DNA from 4 places in the Robertmurraya beringensis genome. Region 3 is predicted to be linked to each of the others. Evidence: riboswitches for the same ligand, from Rfam matches in the RefSeq annotation. Region 3 holds a riboswitch; each other region holds the start of a gene.

Region 1 (2,206 bases), on a different contig from region 3:
TAATTTCCAATCTCCATGTGTGATTTTTTCGTTCTTGCTGGATTCATCCACATTCACATACACAAGCGCACCTTTAGTGCCTTTATCCGTATGAACAGTAACATTTGTTCTGTCATACAAATTAGACTCTCTCCCCTCTTCAAAATCCTCCAATGCGTCAAGGAGAGGTAAAAGATTTTTACTAACTTCATATAACTCACCATGCACCTTACCGGAATTATTTAGTTCTAGAGTAGGATAACCGTTACCTGTATCAAAAAGCTCACCATTAACCCATGCCTGTTCAGCTATGCACGTAGCTTCCCTGATTAATCCGTGATTCGTTTCATGTTTGCGTAAAGTTCCATAAACAAAAAGTGTGATCGTATCCATCCTTCTCCCCCATCATACAAACTATTTACCATATTTTATCATGAAAAAAATCATTACGTGAAAATCCTGTAACAGAATATTAATAATTTTATGGCAAAAAATATGGAGTTTTGGGTTTTCAAATGGATTGAAACCCGATACAATTATAAAAAGCTAGAAAATTCAGTCCATTTTAAGGAGGCTTTTAAATGAAGATTATGAGTAATGAAATGTTAGTTGTCTCGTATCGGAATGCATTGAAGTCAGGTGAAAATAAAGAATGGGCGAAGTTTTTGAAGAAGGAAATTGAGAAAAGAAACTTAAAACCGACAATTAAATCGTAGGACACAACCACCGGCTTCTATAAGCTGGTGGTTTTATGTATTGTACAAAATAAAGAAGACGGGGTTTCCCCGTCTATAACTGATTGATCATATTTAAGTACAGTTGTTGCGGGGGTTGACTGGAGAGTCGTTTCTCCTTTTGAGCTGATTCATTTATTTCTCTCATTTCAAGAGGAAAATCCACGTGACCACCTACAAAATAACCTTGAAGACTCTCACCTAAAATAAATAATTCAATTCCATCTTCGGTAACAAAAAAGGTGTCTTCATTCAACATATACCGATGATGACATCTGCTTTTCGTTTGCATGAATTTCCCTCCACTTTTTGTTCTCAAACCCATTATATATTAAATGTTCTGAATATTCATATAGTAAATTTTAGGAAATTGCGAAGAATATTGTCGTAAATTTGTAAAAAAGATTGACACTTAGCAATTTACTGTAGTAAAGTTAGAAAAAATTAAATGTTTTGATTTCTTATCAAGAGAGGTCGAGGGTCTGGCCCTATGAAGCCTCAGCAACCATCAATTTTTTGAAAAGGTGCTAATTCCAGCAAGTATTTTACTTGGAAGATAAGAAGAATGGCTCATGTTGATAACAAAGTCTTCTTCTTAGAGAGAAGACTTTTTTTTATTATTAGGATGTTGGGAGAGACTAGAATGTACAAAAATGAAACTAAGGTAGCGCAGATCGGGAACAGAAGTGAAACTCAAACGGGAACAGTAAATCCACCTGTTTACTTTTCGACAGCTTATCGACACGAAGGAATTGGCCAATCAACAGGCTTTGATTATATTCGCACAGGCAATCCAACAAGAAAACTTGTAGAGGCGGCAATTGCTGATTTAGAAGGCGGTGATCAAGGATTTGCCTGTAGTTCTGGAATGGCTGCTATCACTACGATTCTTGCAATCTTTGAATCTGGTGATGAATGGATCGTATCAAGGGACTTATACGGTGGAACCTATCGAATCTTAGAACAAGGCTTTAAAAAATGGGGACTTACGAGTACGTATGTACAAACTCATGACGTAAGCATTATCGAACAAGCCATTACTGAGAAAACAAAAGCTATCTTCATTGAAACACCAACCAATCCATTGATGGAAGAAACGGATATTCAAGCGGTTGCTGAGCTAGCGAAAAAATATAATATTTTATTAATTGTCGACAATACATTTTATACTCCATTACTTCAAAGACCGATCGAGCTTGGAGCTGACATTGTCATTCATAGCGCTACCAAATACTTAGGTGGGCATAATGATGTGCTAGCTGGCTTGATCGTTGGAAAAGGAAAAGAAGTTTGTGAACAGCTTGGATTCCACCACAACTCTATTGGAGCAGTTTTAAGTCCGTTTGACTCTTGGCTCCTTATTCGTGGGATGAAGACTTTAGCGCTTAGAATGAAACAGCATGAAACAAATGCAAGAGAGCTTGCAAGCTTTTTAAAGACTCATGAAAACGTGGTAGATGTTCTTTACCCTGGCCGTGGCGGAATGCTTTCCT
Region 2 (2,206 bases), on a different contig from region 3:
CACGTGTTCCTCACCTGTCTAAGCTTGCACCTGCTTCTGATGTATTTATTGAAGATTTGCATGAAGCGGGCGGAGTTTCTGCCGTTCTAAACGAATTATCTAAGAAAGAAGGAGCCCTTCACTTAGATACATTAACGGTTACAGGGAAAACACTTGGTGAAAATATTGCCGGCTGTGACGTTAAGAACCATGATGTAATTCATTCCATTGATAACCCACATAGTGAAAAGGGTGGCCTAGCTGTATTGTTTGGTAACCTTGCTCCAGATGGTGCGATCATTAAAACTGGTGGAATCACAGGTGGAAACCGCCATGAAGGACCTGCGGTTGTATTTGATTCACAAGACGAAGCTCTTCACGGCATTGCTAATGGAAAAGTAAAAGAAGGCGACGTTGTAGTAATCCGTTACGAAGGACCAAAAGGTGGACCTGGTATGCCTGAAATGCTTGCTCCAACTTCTCAAATCATGGGAATGGGACTTGGCGCGAAGGTTGCTCTTGTAACCGATGGCCGCTTCTCTGGCGCTTCACGCGGATTGTCTATCGGTCACGCTTCACCAGAAGCTGCTGAAGGCGGACCATTAGCATTTATCCAAAATGGAGATCAAATTGTGATCGATGTTGACGCTCGTTCCATGGACGTTGTTCTTTCTGATGAAGAATGGGCAGAGCGTAAAGCCAACTGGAAAGGCTTTGAACCTAAGGTGAAAAAGGGTTATCTAGCTCGTTATTCGAAGCTTGTAACATCTGCTAGCACCGGTGGAGTTATGAAAATCTAATTTTAATTTGGCACCCATTCACTTTTTTTGTGATGGGTGTTTTATTTTTATAAATTTTTCCCCACTTACAGCCTCAGGTGTGTAAGCGTTTCCCCTACTTCCTTCTACCAAAAATAGCTGTTGACACTTCTCCCCTATTAGATTTATGATTCATGTAACAAATTTAATAAGACCTTTTACTTATCAAGAGTGACTGAGGGATTAGGCCCTATGACGTCCGGCAACCTCCATTTCATGGAACGGTGCCACTTCCTACAGAATGATTCCATTCTGAAAGATAAGTCGTATATATAACGATGCCTCTTTCTGACTGGAAAGAGGTTTTTTTGTATTTTCATAGCTTAAGGGGTGACAGATATGATTGAAGTAACAGATTTGGTGAAAGTCTACCAAACAAAAAAAGGTGAAGTAACGGGTGTGGACCATGTGTCATTAACGGTGAACAAAGGGGAAATCTTTGGAATCGTTGGTTATAGTGGTGCTGGGAAAAGTTCATTACTACGTTGTTTGAATTTATTGGAGGCTCCGACCTCAGGAGAAATTAAAATAGATGGGGTGTCCCTTACCGCTCTTGGGAAAAAGGAGCTTCGGACAGCTCGTCAAAAAATCGGGATGATCTTCCAACACTTCTATCTCGTAAGCTCGAAGACGGTTTTTGAAAACGTAGCTTTTGCCTTAAAGGCTGCATATAAATCAAAAACAGAAATTGATACTCGAGTCACCGATCTACTTGAAATGGTCGGCTTGTCAGATAAGCGTGATGTGTATCCCTCTCAGTTAAGTGGTGGACAAAAGCAACGTGTGGGGATTGCAAGAGCGTTAGCGAATAACCCTTCCGTTCTGCTTTGTGATGAAGCCACCTCTGCCCTGGACCCAAGCACGACGAAATCGATTTTATCTTTGTTAAAAAAGATTAACCAGGAGCTAGGATTAACGATTGTACTGATCACACATGAGATGGAAGTTGTAAAAGAGATTTGTGATCGAATGGCAGTTATGCAGGACGGGCGAATTGTTGAGGAAGGTCCAGTCTATGATTTGTTCGCAAATCCAGCGAATGAACTGACGAAAGAATTCATTAATACCATTCTTCAATTTGATTTACCAGATCACTTGCTAACTTCAAGCAAAGGAAAAATTGTAAAGATTCATTTCCGCGGGGCAATTGCAGAGGAATCAGTAATTTCAGACGCGCTTCAGAAGTTCCAAGTAAAGGGCAATATTTTACACGGCAAGATCGAGTACATAAAAGAAACTCCACTTGGAATCTTCATCATGGAACTCACAGGTGATATGGCCGAAGTAGAAAAAGCAATACAATACATCACATCTCGCACAGAAAGCTTGGAGGTGATCCGAGATGCCGCTTGATAGTTTGATAGAATTACTACCTGATTTGAACAAAGCCTTTTTTGAAACGATTTATA
Region 3 (2,206 bases):
GTCAAAAGCTCTTCTGCTGTTGGTCTAATGAATAACTGGTGGGCAAATAGATTATGCCATGCGAACTCATTTATCACTTGTATGGGTAGGCGATGCTTCTTATCTGCACCAGCAAACCCTTTGAAAACAAACAGCTCATCTCTATCTTTCAAGTAACCTAGTACTTTATTATATAAACGTTCGAATACTTCTGGAGAGATTGGTTGGTTAACTGTTCCCCAGTCAATCTTGTCCTTTGTTGAAGCTTCTTCAACGATGAATTTGTCTTTAGGAGACCGACCAGTATATTTTCCTGTTGTTGCTCGAACTGCTCCTGTCGAAGTTAAGACTCCTTCGTTTCTAGTAAGAACCTTTTCAACTAATTGTGGTACAGATAGTTGCACATGCACATGACCAGAGGCTAACAATTCACTTAATTGGTTAGAAATACGGACAGAGTTCATCTGATGACTACCTACCTTTATTTGTTATTTTTAATTAGTATAACACATTAACTTAATTAGTCTATACTATTTGAAAAAATATTAGAGGGTGCAAGAAAAAACATCGTATTCGACCTATTTTTAAGCCTTTTTATTTCATAAAAGGATGGATCGCAGGCAATAGTCTATACTATTAATAGAAGGGACAAATTCAAATGGGAACAATTGCGTTATATGATGCTAAGTGTTCATATTATTCTTCCAGATGGGAAGGTCTTGGGAATATGGAAATGGGAAGATATTAGTTGCTCATTATTTGAAGAAAGAACCAACTATTTTTCATAAAGATGTTGACAGTATTTGACGAAGTACGGTATTATTCTACATTGAACGGATACTCTCTTATCCCGAGCTGGTGGAGGGACAGGCCCTATGAAACCCAGCAACCTGCTTTAATAATTAATTACATAAACTGTAATTAATATAAAAGAGAAGGTGCTAACCTGAGGCAAGGATTTTAGTCCTTGAACGATAAGAGCGAAAGGCGCAAATTACTTTGCTATCACCCTTTCCTCAAGCAGGGAAGGTTTTTTATTTTGCATAAAGTTTTTATTGCGGTGGGTAATTTTTCAAACCTTCATAATAAAAATGGCATGTTTATTTCATACTACTTAGGGAATGAGTTCCGTATCAAATGGAAGGTTTTGTTTATGTTGATATGATAAGCATACCTTTTTCTCAAGTATAAATAAAATAGGAGGTCAGGAGATGTCAAAAAAACGTCGTTTATTTACATCCGAGTCAGTTACAGAAGGTCATCCGGATAAGATCAGTGACCAAATTTCAGACTCAATTTTAGATGCTATTTTAGCAAAAGACGCAAATGCTCGTGTTGCTGCTGAAACGTCAGTAACTACAGGGTTAGTATTAGTTGCTGGGGAAATTACAACCTCTACATACGTAGATATTCCAAAGATTGTTCGCGAAACAATTAAGGAAATTGGGTACACTCGTGCAAAATATGGTTTCGATTCTGAAACATGTGCGGTTTTAACTTCTATTGATGAGCAATCAGCTGATATTGCAATGGGAGTAGACCAAGCACTAGAAGCACGTGAAGGATCCATGTCTGATGAAGAAATTGATGCAATTGGAGCAGGAGACCAAGGATTAATGTTTGGTTTTGCTTGTAATGAAACAAAAGAGCTTATGCCTCTTCCAATTTCTTTAGCACATAAACTAGCTCGAAGATTAACTGAAGTTCGTAAGGAAGATATTCTACCTTACCTTCGTCCTGATGGTAAAACTCAAGTTACAGTTGAATACGATGAAAATAATAAACCAGTTCGTATTGATACCATTGTTATTTCAACACAGCACCATCCTGAAGTAACATTGGAGCAAATTCAACGAAATCTTAAAGAGTATGTTATTAATCCTGTTGTACCAGAAGAGTTAATTGATGAAAATACAAAGTATTTCATTAACCCAACTGGACGTTTCGTAATCGGTGGACCACAAGGTGACGCTGGATTAACAGGACGTAAAATTATTGTTGATACGTACGGTGGTTATGCTCGTCACGGTGGCGGCGCATTCTCTGGTAAGGATCCTACAAAGGTTGACCGTTCAGCTGCTTATGCTGCTCGTTATGTAGCAAAGAATCTTGTTGCTGCAGGCCTAGCAGATAAAGTGGAAGTACAGCTTGCATATGCAATCGGTGTTGCACATCCAGTATCTATCTCTATTGATACTTTTGGAACAAGCGAAGTAAGTGAAGAAGT
Region 4 (2,206 bases), on a different contig from region 3:
TTGCTGACTTAGAAGCAAAAAAGAGCATTGAATTTTTGCAGAAATTAGCTAAAAAACATCATGTGCACATAGTTGGAGGATCTGTTGCTTCTCAAGAAAATAACGGTGTATACAACACCATGCTGGTTATTAGTAACGAAGGAGAACTTGTTTCCACATACAGTAAAGCGCATCTTTTTAAGCTAATGAATGAGCATGAACATCTTCAATCAGGCAGTACAAACGGGATGTTTGCTCTAGACAAGAATTTATTTGCAGGATTCATATGCTATGATATTCGCTTTCCTGAATGGATTCGTGCTCATACGACAGAAGGAGCGGAAACTATCGTTGTTGTTGCTGAGTGGCCTCTCCCTCGATTGAACCATTGGAGATCTTTATTAATTGCTAGAGCGATTGAAAATCAATGCTTTGTCATAGCATGCAATCGTTCAGGCTCAGATCCCGACAATGTGTTTGCTGGGCATTCATTGATTATTAATCCTTGGGGAGAAGTAATTGCTGAGGGAGACGAACTTGAATCTATTGTAACTGGTCAAATCGATTTGGCAGAAGTAAAGAAAGTCCGCAACACGATTCCGATATTTTCAGACCGTCGGACAGACTTATATTAAAAACTGTTGACAACTTTAACACTATGCTGATATGATTCTGATCAGTGAATATTAACTGAAAATTACATCTCTTATCAAGAGTAGGCAGAGGGATTTGGCCCGATGAAGCCCAGCAACCGACCGTAATTCCATTGTGAAATGGGGCGCTATCAATTTAGCGCCGGATAAATCCGTAAGGCACGGTGCTAATTCCAACAGAAAGAAATTTCCTTTCTGGTAGATAAGAGGTTTGTTGACTAAAGCCTCAAACCTCTTTCTAGTAGAAAGAGGTTTTTTTATGCAATAGGAGGATAATCATTATGTCAACAGTAATACAAGAAACTTATCAACCATTAACAGAAGAAACAGCCATCTTATTAGCAAAAGAGAGAAATTTATTCTCCGAAAATAGTACTCTATCGTGTACAGAAATAGGAGATGGCAATTTAAATTTAGTTTTTCATATTAAAGATCAAGATGGAAAAGGCATCATCATAAAACAAGCTCTTCCATATGCAAAAGTAGTAGGTGAGTCATGGCCACTCACTTTAAAACGTGCCACTATTGAAGCAGAAGCATTAAAACTATTTAAAAAGCATGCTCCTGACTTTGTTCCTGACGTGTATTATACGAATGAAGTATTAGCTATTACGATTATGGAAGATTTATCACATTTGACTATCTCTAGAAAAGGGTTAATTGACGGAAACGAATATCCCCTGCTTGCAAGTCATCTTGGCACATACTTAGCCAATACAACCTTTTTCACATCAGAGTTCGGGGTGGATAAGGGACAAAAGAAAGAGCTTGTTGGAAAATTTATCAACCCAGAATTATGTAAAATTACTGAGGACCTAATTTTCTCCGATCCTTACTTTGATGCAGAGACCAATGATTTTGAACCACAGCTCACTTCAACCGTTGAAAAACTATGGAAGGATACAGAGTTAAAACTTCAGGTAGCCTTACTGAGAAAAAGCTTCTTAACGGAAGCGGAAGCACTTTTACATGGTGATCTTCATACAGGCAGCTTATTTGTTTCGAAGGAAGAAACAAAAGTAATTGACCCAGAATTTGCATACTTTGGTCCTGTAGGTTTTGATATTGGTCAAGTCATTGCCAATTTATTGTTCCAAGCAATTGCCTTCGAAGAAAAATCCGATTCGATATACTCACAGGTAAGAACATTTTGGAATGTGTATCAAAATCAATTTTCAATCCTATGGGAACATGACAATTTAGAACCATTTGCTCGTATTGACGGTTTCCTTTCTTCTACTCTACAAAAATACTTTCAGGATGCAGTTGGTTTTGCTGGATGCGAACTAATAAGAAGAACAATCGGTCTTGCCCATGTAGCAGACTTGGATGGTCTTCCAGATGAAAAGGAACGAATTGCAGCGAAGGAAAAATCATTAGCGTTAGGTAGAGAATTAATTCTCAAGCGCAATGAATTCACATCCATTGAAGAGTTAGTTACATTTTTACAAACAAAAAAATACGAGTAGAATGATTCTCTACTCGTAATCTTACTATCGTTTAAAGCCAGCTCCTTCTAATGTAAGGAGCTTTTCCTTTATATCTGTACGTGTTCCTGCATAACCTGTTAGCTT

The links. Region 3 has a riboswitch for S-adenosylmethionine ahead of metK (methionine adenosyltransferase). Riboswitches for the same ligand answer to the same signal wherever they lie in the genome.
Region 1: another riboswitch for S-adenosylmethionine. It lies ahead of ACFFHF_RS20100 (methionine biosynthesis PLP-dependent protein); the one in region 3 lies ahead of metK (methionine adenosyltransferase).
Region 2: another riboswitch for S-adenosylmethionine. It lies ahead of ACFFHF_RS23915 (methionine ABC transporter ATP-binding protein); the one in region 3 lies ahead of metK (methionine adenosyltransferase).
Region 4: another riboswitch for S-adenosylmethionine. It lies ahead of mtnK (S-methyl-5-thioribose kinase); the one in region 3 lies ahead of metK (methionine adenosyltransferase).

What each region holds. Positions count from the first base shown of each region.
Region 1 covers NZ_JBHLUU010000122.1:38,988-41,193, reverse strand. The annotation lists gene ACFFHF_RS20115 (gamma-glutamylcyclotransferase) at 1-372, opposite strand, end outside; gene sda (sporulation histidine kinase inhibitor Sda) at 561-695, shown strand; gene ACFFHF_RS20105 (hypothetical protein) at 769-1,005, opposite strand; SAM riboswitch class I at 1,172-1,276, shown strand; gene ACFFHF_RS20100 (methionine biosynthesis PLP-dependent protein) at 1,357-2,206, shown strand, end outside.
Region 2 covers NZ_JBHLUU010000128.1:27,996-30,201, reverse strand. The annotation lists gene ilvD (dihydroxy-acid dehydratase) at 1-779, shown strand, start outside; SAM riboswitch class I at 957-1,063, shown strand; gene ACFFHF_RS23915 (methionine ABC transporter ATP-binding protein) at 1,137-2,150, shown strand; gene ACFFHF_RS23910 (methionine ABC transporter permease) at 2,140-2,206, shown strand, end outside.
Region 3 covers NZ_JBHLUU010000009.1:35,471-37,676, forward strand. The annotation lists gene pckA (phosphoenolpyruvate carboxykinase (ATP)) at 1-443, opposite strand, end outside; SAM riboswitch class I at 822-960, shown strand; gene metK (methionine adenosyltransferase) at 1,191-2,206, shown strand, end outside.
Region 4 covers NZ_JBHLUU010000119.1:31,134-33,339, forward strand. The annotation lists gene ACFFHF_RS18920 (carbon-nitrogen family hydrolase) at 1-614, shown strand, start outside; SAM riboswitch class I at 683-841, shown strand; gene mtnK (S-methyl-5-thioribose kinase) at 914-2,101, shown strand; gene ACFFHF_RS18930 (methylated-DNA--[protein]-cysteine S-methyltransferase) at 2,126-2,206, opposite strand, start outside.